4 regions of the Micromonospora sp. URMC 106 genome follow, and region 3 is predicted to be linked to each of the others. Evidence: riboswitches for the same ligand, from Rfam matches in the RefSeq annotation. Region 3 holds a riboswitch; each other region holds the start of a gene.

Evidence for each region. Region 3 has a riboswitch for cyclic di-AMP ahead of ACSNOB_RS09050 (coiled-coil domain-containing protein). Riboswitches for the same ligand answer to the same signal wherever they lie in the genome.
Region 1: it holds a riboswitch for cyclic di-AMP, as region 3 does, so the genes downstream of both, ACSNOB_RS20055 (NlpC/P60 family protein) here and ACSNOB_RS09050 (coiled-coil domain-containing protein) in region 3, are expected to answer to the same signal.
Region 2: it holds a riboswitch for cyclic di-AMP, as region 3 does, so the genes downstream of both, ACSNOB_RS29030 (C39 family peptidase) here and ACSNOB_RS09050 (coiled-coil domain-containing protein) in region 3, are expected to answer to the same signal.
Region 4: it holds a riboswitch for cyclic di-AMP, as region 3 does, so the genes downstream of both, ACSNOB_RS30885 (transglycosylase family protein) here and ACSNOB_RS09050 (coiled-coil domain-containing protein) in region 3, are expected to answer to the same signal.

Annotation. Positions count from the first base shown of each region.
Region 1 is NZ_JBPQTP010000066.1:9,530-12,953, forward strand. Features, by position in the region: gene ACSNOB_RS20050 (N-acetylmuramoyl-L-alanine amidase) at 1-1,113, opposite strand, end outside; cyclic di-AMP (ydaO/yuaA leader) riboswitch at 1,352-1,489, shown strand; gene ACSNOB_RS20055 (NlpC/P60 family protein) at 1,502-2,542, shown strand; gene dcd (dCTP deaminase) at 2,615-3,193, opposite strand; gene ACSNOB_RS20065 (pyridoxamine 5'-phosphate oxidase family protein) at 3,272-3,424, shown strand, end outside.
Region 2 is NZ_JBPQTP010000143.1:11,308-14,731, forward strand. Features, by position in the region: gene ACSNOB_RS29025 (alpha/beta fold hydrolase) at 1-601, opposite strand, end outside; gene ACSNOB_RS29030 (C39 family peptidase) at 705-1,550, opposite strand; cyclic di-AMP (ydaO/yuaA leader) riboswitch at 1,775-1,916, opposite strand; gene ACSNOB_RS29035 (hypothetical protein) at 2,201-2,959, opposite strand; partial or broken gene ACSNOB_RS29040 (hypothetical protein) at 3,163-3,424, opposite strand, start outside.
Region 3 is NZ_JBPQTP010000018.1:68,698-72,121, reverse strand. Features, by position in the region: gene ACSNOB_RS09055 (SRPBCC family protein) at 43-510, shown strand; gene ACSNOB_RS09050 (coiled-coil domain-containing protein) at 612-1,676, opposite strand; cyclic di-AMP (ydaO/yuaA leader) riboswitch at 1,690-1,821, opposite strand; gene ACSNOB_RS09045 (cation diffusion facilitator family transporter) at 1,975-2,892, opposite strand; gene ACSNOB_RS09040 (HelD family protein) at 2,982-3,424, opposite strand, start outside.
Region 4 is NZ_JBPQTP010000180.1:1,027-4,450, forward strand. Features, by position in the region: partial or broken gene htpG (molecular chaperone HtpG) at 1-809, opposite strand, end outside; gene ACSNOB_RS30885 (transglycosylase family protein) at 994-1,611, opposite strand; cyclic di-AMP (ydaO/yuaA leader) riboswitch at 1,611-1,782, opposite strand; gene ACSNOB_RS30890 (hypothetical protein) at 2,026-2,385, shown strand; gene ACSNOB_RS30895 (T3SS (YopN, CesT) and YbjN peptide-binding chaperone 1) at 2,372-3,403, shown strand.

The DNA of each region.
Region 1 (3,424 bases), on a different contig from region 3:
GGTGTACCAGGTGCCGTGTCCGGCGAAGCCCTCGTGCTCCAGGCCGATGGACTTGGCGTTCACGTACCAGTTGCCGGCGTGCCAGCCGACGTCCTTGGTCTTGATGTGCTGGGCGATGTGGCCGTCCACCGAGCGCAGGGTGTAGTGCCAGCCCACCCGCCTCGGGTCCTTGACCAGGTTGACGCTGGGCCCGAAGTAGCCCTCGGTGTCGTGGATGACGATGTACTCGATCTTCTGCCGGGCCGGCCGGTCGGAGAGGTCGTGGTTGCCGTAGTCGCCCGCGCCGGGGCCGTACTTCTGGTAGGGCGCCGGGATCCACTCGCAGGAGATGGTGTCCGGGCACTCCAGCCCGTCGGGCCGGGCGAGCTTGCGCAGGCCCAGCCGGTCCAGCCAGGAGCGCTCGGGCTGGACCGCGCGGGCGGCCAGGGTCACCCGCTGCCCGTCGTCGGTCAGCCGGCTGTCGCCGGCGCTGATGGTGCCGTAGACCTCGTCGGCGAAGGCCGCCGCCGCGTCGGCGCTGTCCGCGCCGGAGTAGCGGGCCACCGCGCCGTACCAGGCCGCCGGGTCGGTGCCGGCGCCGACCGGGGCGCCGATCTCCTTCTGGTACGCGGCCAGCAGCGCCGCGCCGCCCCGGATGTTCGCCGCGACGTCCGTGCGCAGCGTCTCCTCGCTGGCGCCGGTCAGTGCGGCGGCGGCGTCGAGCGTCCGCAGCGCGGCCTCGGCGGGGGGCGGATCGGCCGGCGGCTCGTGCGCCTCGGCCAGGGACGGGCGGGAGTCGTCGCCGCGCGGGTCCTCGGTGCCCTCGTCGTGGTGGGTGCCCCCGGGCAGGGAGGCGACGTACTCCGCGTCGGTGAGGTGCATGGGTCCGAAGCCGCCGCTGGTGCTCGGCGTTCCGGCGTTGGTGTCCCAGCGGGACTGCAGGTAGGAGACTCCGAGCAGGACGCTCTCCGGCACGCCGTACTCGGCCGCGGCGGCCGCGTACTGCTGCTGCCGGTCGGTCGTCGGCGCGGCGGCGGCGGATCCGGCTGCGGTGAGCGGCGTCGCCGCCAGGGCGGCCGCGACCGCGGCGGCCAGCAGGACGCGTCTGCTCCTCGATGTCGCTGTCAGGTGCATCAGACCCCCAGGTCGGACGGGCGAATGTGGGGTCACCTTCGCCCCGGTCGGCACCTCTGGTCAATACCTTTCCATCCGTCACTTCAAAAGGAAGGAAATCTTCGTCGCCGGGGTTGCGGGTCTCCCCGGCCCATGTGAATACGGTGTGTCACGGCTCGATGGGTTGCGGATTGATAACGGCCGTCTCTACTCTGGTCATTCGTCGGCCGGCGACAGTCCGCCCAACCGGGGCGGTAACGGTCCGACACCGCCGAGTCGCTCCCGAGCGAGCCGGGGACCCAGGTACCCCCGGGGTGAATCCGCAGCCTCTGCGGTAGGGCGTCCCCTTCCCGCCCGAACCCGTCAGCTAACCCGGTAGGCGGTACGGGAAGAAGGAGTACGGAGCCCGGTGGCACACCATGCCCCGCGGCCACCGTCGGCACGGTCGGCCCTCGCCGACCCCACGACGGCTGCGCCGCGCCCACGCTGGTACCGCTGCACCACCGCCCTCGCCGCCCTGGCCGCGTTCGCCGTCGTCCTGACCGGCGGCGCCACGGCGGCCCACGCCGAACCGACGGTCGCCGAGATCGAGCGCCAGATCGACGAGGACTGGAACAAGCTCGAACCGATCATCGAACGGCACAACGCCACCCGCCAGGACCTGGCCGCCAAGCGCAGGCAGGCCGACGCGCTCGCCAGGCAGATCAAGCCGCTGGAGGAGCAGGTCGACCAGGCGATGGAGAAGGTCAGCGCGCTGGCCGTCCGCGCCTACAAGGGTGAGAACGTCTCCGCCGTCAACGCCCTGCTGGGCAGCCGCTCGCCCGACCAGATGGTCGGCCAGCTCGAACTGCTCGACCGGTTCGCCCAGCACCAGCAGCAGGACGTGCGGCAGGTCGCGGAGTTGCGCGACCGGCTGGCCGCGAAGAAGGCGCCGTTGGACGAGATGGTCGTCCAGCTCGGCCGGACCGAGGCCCAGCTCGCGGCGAAGAAGAAGCAGATCAACGCCGAGATCGACCGGCTGCAGAAGCTGCGGCTGCGGATCTACGGCAGCGGTGGGGGCGGCCCGCTGCGTCCCGCCCCCTGCCCGGCCAGCTATCCCGGTGGCGGGGCCGGCACCGCCGTCAAGTTCGCCTGCGCGCAGATCGGCAAGCCCTACGTCTGGGGCGCCGAGGGCCCGAATTCGTACGACTGCTCGGGCCTGATGCTCGCCGCCTGGGCGAAGGCGGGGGTGTCGCTGCCGCACAACGCTGCGCAGCAGCGCCGGGTCACCGCGACCGTCAGCCGGGGCGAGCTGCGCCCTGGCGACCTGGTCTTCTACTACAGCGACCTGCACCACGTCGGCATGTACGTCGGCGGGGGCTGGGTGGTGCACGCCTCCCGGGCCGGGGTGCCGGTCAGGATGAAGAAGGTCGACGACGGACCGATCCACAGCTACGGCCGCCCCGGCTGAGGTGTGCGGAGGGGCCCTTCCTGACGCATGTCGTCGAGGAGAGGGCCCCTTCTGGCACCCGCGAAGCGGTCGTCAGCGGGTCGGCCAGGTGCGCCAGTGCTGCCAGGAGCGGCTCGGGGTCGGGCCCCGCTGCCCCTGGTAGCGCGAGCCGTAGACCGCCGAGCCGTACGGGTGCTCGGCCGGCGACGAGAGCCGGAAGATGCAGAGCTGGCCGATCTTCATGCCCGGCCAGAGGGTGATGGGCAGGTTGGCCACGTTGGACAGTTCCAGCGTCACGTGGCCGGAGAAGCCCGGGTCGATGAAGCCCGCGGTGGAGTGGGTGAGCAGGCCGAGCCGACCCAGGCTCGACTTGCCCTCCAGCCGCCCGGCGAGCTGGTCGCCGAGCGAGATCACCTCCAGCGTCGAGGCGAGCACGAACTCGCCCGGGTGCAGCACGAACGGCTCGCCCTCGGGCACCTCGACCATCGACGTCAGGTCGTCCTGCTGCATCGCCGGATCGATGTGGGTGTAGAGATGGTTGTTGAAGACCCGGAAGAGCTTGTCGAGGCGTACGTCGATGCTGGACGGCTGCACCAGCGTGGGCTCGAACGGCTCCAGCGCGAGCGTGCCCGCCTTGATCTCGGAGACCAGGTCGCGGTCGGAGAGCAGCATCGGAACACCATAGCGAGCGATGTGCGTGACCTGCGTGTCGGACTACCTGTTCGTACACGTGTTCGATAGAATGTCGGCATGGCTTCCTGGTCCGAATTCGCCGCCGACGAGCCCCGCCTCGCCGACGGGATCCGCGTTCTCATGCAGCAGTACGGGCCGGGCTTCGGCTATCTGGCCACCGTCCGCGCCGATGGTGGGCCCCGCGTCCATCCGGTCTCCCCGGTGATCACC
Region 2 (3,424 bases), on a different contig from region 3:
CGAGCAGCACCGGCACGTCGGTCGCCGCCAGCAGGGCGGGCAGGTCCGGCTCGCCCACCCCGAACGCGGCCGGGTCCATGGCCAGCCGCCAGCGGCCGTCGACCTGCCGCAGCCCGGCCTCGACCGCGGGGTCGTCCGGCGCGAGGAGGCCGGTCAGGCCGGCCACCCGCAGGTAGCGGCGGGCCGCCTCGTCCCGGCTGGCGAACCAGGTCACCGGCCGGTCGGCCAACTCCCGGGCCTTCGCCAGCTCGGCCGGCGACCAGACGGCCTTGATGCCGAGCCCGACCACGGCGTCGACCGGCAGCCCGGCGCCGCGGGCGGCCAGCGCCAGCCCGACCACGCCGCCGAGGGAGTGCCCCAGCACGACCAGCCGGTCCCCCGCCGCGAGCCCCACGGCGACCCGGTCGGCCAGCCCGGCGAACGAGTACGCCGGCAGCGGCGGCGACCAGCCGTGGCCGGCGAGGTCCGGCGCCAGCCACCGCCCCGCCCACCGGCGCTCCAGCAGCGGCGCCCAGGGCAGCCACACGTCGCCGGTCGCGCCCATGCCGTGCAGCAGCAGCAGGACGCGTCGACCGTCCCGGTCACCTGATTCATCGGCCATGCGCCGCAGTGTGCCACCCGCCGGACGCCCCGGCGAGGGCCGTGACCCGGAGACGACACCGGGCGCCGGCTCCCCGGGGGAGGCCGACGCCCGACGGGTCGTGTCAGGCGGAGTAGCCGCGGGTGGCGGCCCAGTTCGCCAGGGCGACGGTGGACATCCAGTACGAGGCGGTCGCCGGGTTCGCCGAGTCGGCGATCTTCACCAGCCGGCCCTCGTCCTGGTAGCCCACGACGGCGATGTAGTGGCCGCCGGGGAACGAGTGCCAGCCGCCGTCGGTGTCCGTGGCGCTGCCGGCGACGTTCACCACGACGCCCCGCCCGTCGCTGATGGCGGCGACCACGTCGGCCTGGAGCCGGTCCATCTGCGCCGGGGTCGCGGCGTTGCCCGGGATCATCCGGGTCCGGTACGGGTCGCCCTTCACCGTCGCGTTCAGCACCCGGGTGGTGTCCTCGGCGGAGTCGGTGCCCATCTCGTCGGTGCCCAGCTGGGCGCCGAGGGTGTCCTGGCTGCGCGCGACGCCGGCGGCGCTGAGGGCGTGCCGGACGGCGGCCGGGCCACAGTTGTAGAAGGTGGTCTGGGCCTCGTAGTCGTAGTCCAGGGTCTTGGACTTCGGGGGCTTCGGCGGCTCCGGCTTGCGGGTCAGGTCGGGGTTCGGCGCGGCGCTGGTGGCGCTGGCCGAGGGAGCGGCGCTGGACGCGACCGCGGCGGCGGTCGACGGGGTGGCCGCGACGCGGGCCTCGCCGCGCGAGGCGGCGGTGTCGTCACGCAGTTCGGTCACGGCCACCGGGGCCTGGGCGGCGGCGGGCGCCTCGTCGGCGCCGGCCAGCAGCGCGCCGGTGCCGGACGCCAGCACGAGCGCCGCGGCGGACGCGGCGGCCACCTGGTAGGGACGCTCGGACGTGAGGCGACGAAGCTGTCGCCTGAGGTGGTGCTTCACGGTTTCCTCCACGGGCTCGGGGGGTGAGCGACCGCCGGTCCGCCGCAGGGGGAACCGACCGCGCGGACGGCGTCCGGGCGGGTGGTGGGCCACTCAGGGGATGCGCCCGGGATGCCGGGCGACGGGCGGTGACCGGTGAGGTCAGCTCGCGGCGTGCGGCCGGGCGAGCGCGGGCACCGCGGCGCCGTGGAGGCGGCGGGTCGAGCGGGGGGTGGGTGGGTGCTGCACGAGGATGGAACTCCTTCCGACGCCGCCGACCGGGTTAGCTGACGGATTCGGGCGGGAAGAACGCCCTACCACGGGCCGTGGCCCGCGGATTCACCCCGGTGTTGCACTGGGTCCCCGGCTCGTCTGTGCGCGATTAGGCGGGTCGGCGCGGCGTCGCCTCTTGCGAACGGGTACCGCACCGGACGGGCCGACATTACTGGCCGGCCCGCGCCCTGCCAACCCGCCCCCACCTGCTTAAACCTTGATCGTGGGACTTTTTTGCGGGCAGTTTGGCACTGACGTGACTCAATGGGACAGTCGTTTTCCGGCACGCCTTCGGTCGACAACCGGACGACCGGCCGAGATCGACGCGGAATGGCTGGCGGAATTCGGCCGGGCCGCGCCCGATGACCGGTTCGGCCATGCTGTGACCGGCGTCACCGAAACGGCCCGCGTCAGCCCACCCGCGCCGGGCGCCAGCGCGCGGCGGCCGCGGGACGGTGCGCCTCGGTCGCCGGGCGGGCTGCGGGGAGCCGGCCCGGCCGGAGCCGGACCGCCGCTGCGTACGCCTCCGCGGCCAGGGCACGCGCCGCCTCGGCGGCCAGGTCGGCGTCCCGCCACGCCAGCCGCTCCCGCTCGGCGGCGGCCCGGTAGCCGGCCCGCTTCGCGTCGCGTACCGCCCGGGCCAGCACGATCTCCTGCTCGGCCGGGTGCCGACGCGGATCCCAGCCCGCCCGGTGACCGAACACGTCGCTGAGCTGGCGGGCGGTCAGGTCGCCGCGCCAGTGGGCGGCCATCGCCGCGTGGTGCAGCCAGCGCTCCCGGGCGGCGTACTCGGCGGGCGTGCGCGGGGTGCGCGGAGGGGGCAGGACGGCGGCCCCGGTGAACCGGCGGGCGGCCGTCTCCGCCTCGTCGTACGCCTGCCAGGCCCGGTCGACCTCCTCCTGCGCGGCGAGCCAGTCGGCCCGCCGCCGCCGGGCGGTCCGGGCCGCACGCTCCGCCGCGACGGCCACCTCCTCCGCGTAGCGGCGCAGGTCGGTCGCCTCGGCCGCCGGGTCGTCGGTGGGCGTCGGGGCCGGCTCCTCGGCGGACGGAACCCGCTCGGGGCGGGCGACCAGGACGGCGAGCACGGTCAGGGCCAGCAGGAGCAGGGCGGACCAGATGGCGGCGGCCCGCGGCACCTCGATCAGGAACTGGTAGAAGACGGTCTCCATGGTCGGCACCTCACGGGTAGCGAGTGCGGCAGCGGGGGCACCGCGGCGGGGAGCGGCGACGCCGCACCCCGCCGCCGGACGGGTGCGGGTGGTAGGGAGCGCAGAACGGGCACCTGTCGACGCCTGCGGTGACGGAAGGGCCTTCCCGACGCCTCGCGGCGGACACGGTCGCGGGGCGCGTCGGCCCGGCGGGATGGTGCGGGTCAGTCGCGCGGCGGGGCCCGGGGGCCGGCGGCGCCCGGCGGGTGCCCGGCCGGCGCGTGGGCCGGGCCGGCGGCGACAGCCACGCCGGCCTGGCCCGGGTCGGCCGGGGTGGCGAGGGCGCTGGCGGCCCGCTCGTCGGCGCCGGCGACGCGGTCGTCGACGACCCGGCGGCAGCCCGGCAGGTCGACGGAGACCGCCGTGACGGGGGCCGCCACGGCCGGGGGCACCGTGCCGGGGATCGCCGTGGCCCCGGGCAGCCCC
Region 3 (3,424 bases):
CGCGTGCGCGACGATCGGTCGACGGCGACGTGGGGAGACAGCGTGCTCAGGCGGGATTCCTTCAGCTACACCGTCCAGGCGCGCTGCTCCCTGGCCGAGGCCGCCGGGTTGCTCGCGGACCCGGCCCGGCAGGAGGACCTGCACCCGCTGATCGTCCGGGTCCGCCGGGTGGTGCCGCCCCGGCCCGGCGCGCGGGCCAGTTACCTCATCACCGACCGGTTGGCCGCCGGGCCGCTGCGTCTGCCGATCACCTACCAGGCCGATGTCCTGGTGGCCGGACCGGAAGAGATCGTCACCGTGGCGCGGCAGCGGCCGGCCACCACCGTGCGCAACCGGACCCGGCTGCGGGCCGAGCCGGACGGCGTCGTCCGGATCGAGGTCGAGATCACCCTCGCCGCGCCCGCGCCGCTCTTCGGCTACGCCTTCCGTCAGGCGCGCGCGGCCCACCTGGGGCTGGCCGCCCGGCTGGGCGCCGTGCTGGACCGCACCTCCGGGCCGCCGGCCGGCTGAGCGCGGACGCCGACGACGCCCCGACAGGCCCGCCGGGGCCGACGGGCGTACACGTGGCACGGCCCCGGCGACCCGACGGGCGGGTCACCGGGGCCGGGGCGTCAGTAGACCGACAGGTGCACGTGGTTGGTGTGGTCGCTGGACGGATCGCCGTTGGCGCCGCTGTACGACTTCCACCCGCTGCTGGGCAGCCAGATCTGCCTGTACCAGATCACGTAGAGCACGGCCAGCCGGTCGGCGTTCCTGACGAAGTACGCCGCCAGGTTGTTGCCGTACGTCCGGTCGCCGCCGGTGGCGTCGCCGCCGAACCCGCCCTTCTGCGCCGCGAAGTCGCAGGCCCGCCCCTTCGGGTGCTCGCCGGAGCCGCCGGGGCGGTAGCAGGAGACGTAGCGGGTGAAGCCGGCCGCCTTGGCCTGGTTGAGCGCGTGCAGGGTGCGCGGGGTGATGCAGCCGTTGGCGGGGGTGGGGTCGTTGACGCTGCACGACTCGGACGGCCAGGAGCCGTCGGAGTTGCGCGGCGCCGGCTTCGCCGTCGCGGTCGAGGTGCCGCGTGGCGCGCTGCCCGCGGACTGTTGCTTCCGGTTGGCCACGGTCAGCGCCCGCTCGGCCTGCTCCTTGCGCTTGGCCATCAGCGTGACCTGCTTGCGCTGTTCCCGGATCTCGCCGTCCAGGGCGAGCTTGGTGCGGGTGGCCGCGTCGCGGGTCTCCTGAAGCTCGCGCAGGGCCCGGTCCTCGTTGGCGGCCACCGCGTCGAGGGCGGCGGCCCGGTCCATGAAGCCGTCCGGTGAGCTGCTGTTGAGCAGCGCGGACGCGACGCCGAGCCGGCCGCTGCGGTAGGCCACCCCGGCGATCTCGCCGACCTTGTCCGCCCGCTCGGCCAGCTGGGTCTCGGTCGTCTTGAGCTGCGCGGCGAGCTGCTGCTGCCGCCGGACCGACGTGTCGAGGGCCCGCTTGGCGTCGAGGTAGCCCTTGCTGGCGGCCTCCAGTTGGGCCCGCAGGGCGGGCGTGCCGCCCTCCTCGTCCTGCCCGGGCGCCGCGGCGAGCAGCCCGGCGCGGGGAGTGGCCGCCGCCGGGGCGGCGGTGACCGGCGCGACCGCGGTGCCGAGGGCGAGCGTCGCGGTGATCAGGGCCGCCATCCGGGCGGCGCGTCGTCGTACAGGTGCCATCACTGGCATACACGTGTCCTTCCGTCAGCCGCCGACCGGGTTAGCTGACGGGTTCGGGACGGAAGATCCCTACCGCTGACGCGGATGCACCCCACGAACATGGTTCCCCGGTTCGCCCCGCCGGGCGATTAGGCGGCGGCCATCGCCGGCACCGGTGGGTGCCGCCTGGCGAAGGCCGGAACCGAGCCTACCGGTGCCGGTGTGACTGGTGCAGCGGGAGTGACTGCGGGTGACTGTCCGCTTACCGTCAAATCCGACATAAGCCGACAATACTCGCCCAGATTTAAGGTTGTGCTCATTACCACTCAACCGACCCACAGGTCCCGGGGGACGCTCCGGGCTCGATCTGGAGCGTGGCGTGCTCGATCCGGAAGTCCTCGTGCAGCGCCGACCGGGCCGCGCTGAGCACCGCGCCGACCTCCGCGCCCGGTGCCATCGTCAGGTGCGCCGAGGCCACCTCCATGCCGGAGGTCAGCGTCCAGACGTGCAGGTCGTGCACCTCGGCGACGCCCGGCACGGCGGCCAGCCTGTCGTGCACCTTGGTGACCTCGAGGTGCTCCGGCGCGGCCTGCACCAGGATGCGCAGCGCGGCGCGCCCGAGCCGCCAGGTGCGGGGCAGGATGAACAGCCCGATCGCCACCGCGACCAGCGGATCGGCCCACCACCAGTCGGTGACGGCGATCAGCAGCGCCGCGCCGATCACGCCGAGTGAGCCCAGCAGGTCACCCAGCACCTCCAGGTAGGCGCCCTGCAGGTTGATGCTCTCCTTGGCCCCGGAGCGCAGCAGGGCGAAGGCGCCCACGTTGGCGAGCAGGCCGAGCAGGGCCACCACGAGCATCGGGCCGGCGAGCACCTCCGGCGGGTCGCCGAACCGGCGTACCGCCTCGACGACCACGTAGACCGCGACGCCGGAGAGCAGCACGGCGTTCGCGAGGGCGGCCAGCACCTCCAGCCGGTAGAGGCCGAAGGTGCGCTGCGGGTCCGCCCCGGCCCGCCGGGTGGCGGTGATCGCGGCGAGCGCCATGCCGATGCCGAGCACGTCGGTGAACATGTGCCCCGCGTCGCTGAGCAGGGCCAGCGAGCCGGTGCGGAAGGCGGTCACCGCCTCCACCACCATCAGGGCGCCGAGCAGCGCGAACGCGGCCCAGAGCCGGCCCCGGTGGCGGTGCGCGGCGTTCGCGACCGACCCGTGGTGGTGGTCATGACCTGCGCCCACGCGCCCACCCTCCGTCACCCGTTCGGATCCGCGTCCAAACTATGCTCACATCGCAATATATGCAAGTGGCCGCCGGGCGGGCCGGCGGCTCAGCCGACCGGGTCGACGGTGGTCAGCCGCTGGGTGGCCCGGGAGAGCGCGACGTAGAGCGTGCGTACGCCCGAGCCCGGGTCCGCCCGGATCTCGCCCGGGGCGACCAGGACCACCCCGTCGTACTCCATGCCCTTGGCCTCCAGGCTGGTCACCACCTGCAGGCGCGGCGCGGCCAGCCCGCCCAGCCACCCGGCCACCTCGTCCCGGCGGGGCACCGGGGTGATGACGCCGACGGTGCCCTCCACCTCGGCGAGCAGGGCCGTGGCCGCCTCCACCACGGCGGTCTCCAGCTCCGCCGCCGGCACCACCAGCTCGACCGGGTCGACGCCGGTGGAGCGCACCGCCGTGGGCAGCGGGAGGTCGGGGTGGAGCCGGCGGATCTCGGCCGCCGCGACCGCGAAGATCTCCGCCGAGTTGCGGTAGTTCGTGGTGAGGGTGA
Region 4 (3,424 bases), on a different contig from region 3:
TGGGAGGGGAGGAACAGCAGCGCCTCGTACTCGAAGGTGCCCTCGCCCTTCATGTGCACGATGTCCAGCGGGTCGGCCCAGTCGTGGCTGACGTGCTTGTAGAACTCCTTGTACTCGGCCTCGTCGACCTCGTCGCGGGGCCGGGCCCAGAGCGCCTTCATCGAGTTGAGCGTCTGGGTCTCGGTCGTGGTCTCGTCGCCCTCGCCCGGCCGCTCGACGGTCATCCGGATCGGCCAGGCGATGAAGTCGGAGTACCGCTTGACGATCTCCCGGATCGTCCACTCGGCGGTGTAGTCGTGCAGGTTGTCCTCGGCGTCGGCCGCCTTGAGGTGCAGGGTCACCGCGGTGCCCTGCGGCGCCTCGTCGACGGCCTCGACCGAGTAGGTGCCCTCGCCGGCCGACTCCCAGCGGGTGCCGCCGGTCTCCCCCGCCCGCCGGGTCACCAGCTCGACCCGGTCGGCGACCATGAACGCCGCGTAGAAGCCGACCCCGAACTGGCCGATCAGCTCCTGCCGCGCCCCGGCGTCGGCGGACTCGCGCAGCTTGCGCAGCAGCTCCGCCGTGCCGGACTTGGCGATCGTGCCGATCACCTGGACCACCTCGTCGCGGGACATGCCGATGCCGTTGTCCCGGACGGTAAGCGTGCGCGCCGCCTTGTCGACCTCGATCTCGATGTGGAGGTCGGAGGTGTCGACCTCCAGGTCCTTGTCGACCATCGACGCCAGGCGCAGCTTGTCCAGCGCGTCCGAGGCGTTCGAGATCAGTTCGCGCAGGAAGACGTCCTTGTTCGAGTAGATCGAGTGGACCATCAGCTGGAGCAGCTGACGCGCCTCGGCCTGGAACTCCAACGTCTCGGCCCGGTTACTCACGCCGTGTCCTTTCATCCTCGAAAGCCCACCAGAGAGGTTCGCGCAAAGGATACGAGCCGTCGCCCACCGCGAGACGACGACGCCCGGTCGGAGTCTCCCGACCGGGCGTCATCAGGGGTACGCGTCAGAGGCCGAGCCGCTGACCGGGGAGGATCAGCCCCGGGTCGGCGCCGACGACCCGCTTGTTGCTCTCGTACAGCTCCCGCCAGCCGCCGTCCACGTCGTGCGCGGTCGCGATCTTCGCCAGGGTGTCGCCGGGCCGGACCACGTAGGTCCGGCCGGCGCCGCCCGCGTCACGCCGCTCGCTGCCACCCGAGTCGCGCTTCGTCGCCGGCGCCTGCGACCCGCGCTCCCTCTTCGGGGTGTGCGACGTGCTCGAGCCGCCCTTCTTGCCGCAGGTCGGCCACGCGCCGATGCCCTGCCCGTCGAGGACGCGCTCGGCGACGCGGATCTGCTCGGCGCGGGTGGCCAGGTCGGCCCGCGCGGCGTACCTCCGGCCGCCGTAGCCCTCCCAGGTGCTCTGGGAGAACTGGAGGCCGCCGTAGTAGCCGTTGCCCGTGTTGATGCTCCAGTCGCCGCTGGACTCGCACTGGGCGATCGCGTCCCAGTTGACGCTGTCGGCCTGGGCCGGGGCGGCCGGGCCGAAGATCGCCACCGCGCCGGTCACGGCGCCCACGGCGAGAGTGCCCACGGCGGTACGACGGACGGTGCGACGGTGACGGGCCTGGTAGTCGGATGCCATGTGTGATTCCTCCACGCCGGCGAGGTCAGCTGTCGGGTTCGGGCCGAGGAGCCCGGCCGCCGCTGGCGGCTTCACCCCGAGGTGACGCGCACCGAGGAACGTTGGGTCCCCCGCTCCGTGCCTGAGTGACCGGGTCCGACGGCCGGCGGCAGGATTAGGCGTTACCGGCCGTGGTGTTCGCCATCGCGAACCCGGTCGACGCTAGGGGCGCTTCGCGCCGATTGCCCACTTCTCGTGAAGTTCCTCACCGGCCGCCGCACTGCCGGGCCGCCCCGGGTTGCGGACCGTTCCCGGCTGTGCGTCGCGGGCGCGCGTTGCCGTCAGGCTCTACCGTCGACAGTGGCGTCACCGTGGCCGCCGGGAGAGCAGAGGGCTGGTGCGACCGCCACATCCGGCGGTCAGTACGGTAGGGATGTGTCTCTATGGATGGCCGCGATGTGGGGACTGGTCGGCAGCGCGGTGGCCGAGGCGCTCAACCTGTCCGGGATGATGCGCCCCACCACCGAGTCGGGGGGCCGGTGGCAGTGGCCGTGGCGGGACCGGCGGGACGCGCCGATCGTCGTGTTCGCGGTGCTGCTCAGGACCGTGGCCGGGACCGGGCTCGCCGCCGCGGCCGGGGCGGGTGGCCTCGCCACCACCGCCTTCGCCAGCTTCACCTTCGGGGTGGCGGCCCCGCTCGTGATCGCCAAGATGTTCGACCAGGTCCGGGTGACGGACCAGCCGACCGACGGCACGCGCGGCGGACCGGACGGCGAGCACGATGACGCCGCCTGAGAGCCTGCTGGGCAGGGTCGCCTCCGCGCTGGCGGCCCGTCCGGCAACCACGGCGACGGCCGTGCCCGTGCCGACGAGGACCAGGTTGGCCGCCGCGCTGGCGGCGAGGCCGGTGGCCGCCGCGGGGGCTCGTCGCGCCCCGGCGCCCGTCGGGGAGGCCGAGTACGGCGGGAAGCTGACCCAGCGGGTCAGGGAGGTGCTGGCCGGCATCCTCGGCGTCACCGCCGACCAGCTGCGCGTCGACGCCGACGGCGACGTCGCCATCCGCGTCGGCTCCGCCATGATCTTCGTACGGGCCCAGGACGACCCGCCGCTGGTCGACGTGTTCTCACCCCTGCTCACCGGGGTCGAGCCGACCGAGTCGCTGTACCGGCGGCTCTCCGACCTCACCAACGGTCTCGTCGTCGGCCGGGTCTACTGCACCGGCGACACGGTCTGGGCGTCCGTCCCCGTCTTCGGCCAGGACTTCGTCCCCACCCACCTGCTGCTGGCCGTACGGGCCATGGTCGAGCTCGCCGACGACCTCGACGACCAGCTCCGGCGGGAGTTCGGCGGCAGCCGCTTCTTCGGCGAGGAGTCCTCGGGCCTGGCGGCGGTGCCCGACCCGACCGGCTACCTGCGCGACCTCGACCGGGCCGGCGCGAGCGGGGCGGGCAGCGTCCTGGTCGACCTGCTGGCCGACCGGGGGCGGACGGAGGAGCTGCGGGCCCGCGCCGAGCACGGCGACTGGCACGCCGCCACCCGGCTCGCCGCGCTGCTCGCCGAGGAGGGGCGCGCCGACGAGGCCGAACGGTACTGGCGGATCGCCGCCGAGCAGGGCGACCCGAGAGGCCGCGACGAGCTGGCCACCCTGCTGGCCGCCCGGGGCCGGCACGACGAGGCGATCGCGCTGCTGCGGCAGGCGGTCGACGACGGCGACTGGCGCCCCCTGCCGTTGCTGCTCACGCTGCTCACCGAGCGCGGTCTCGTGGACGAGGCGGTCGCGCTGCTGCGCCGCCGCGCCGCCGACCGGGACTGACCGCCGCCGCGCGGCAGACCC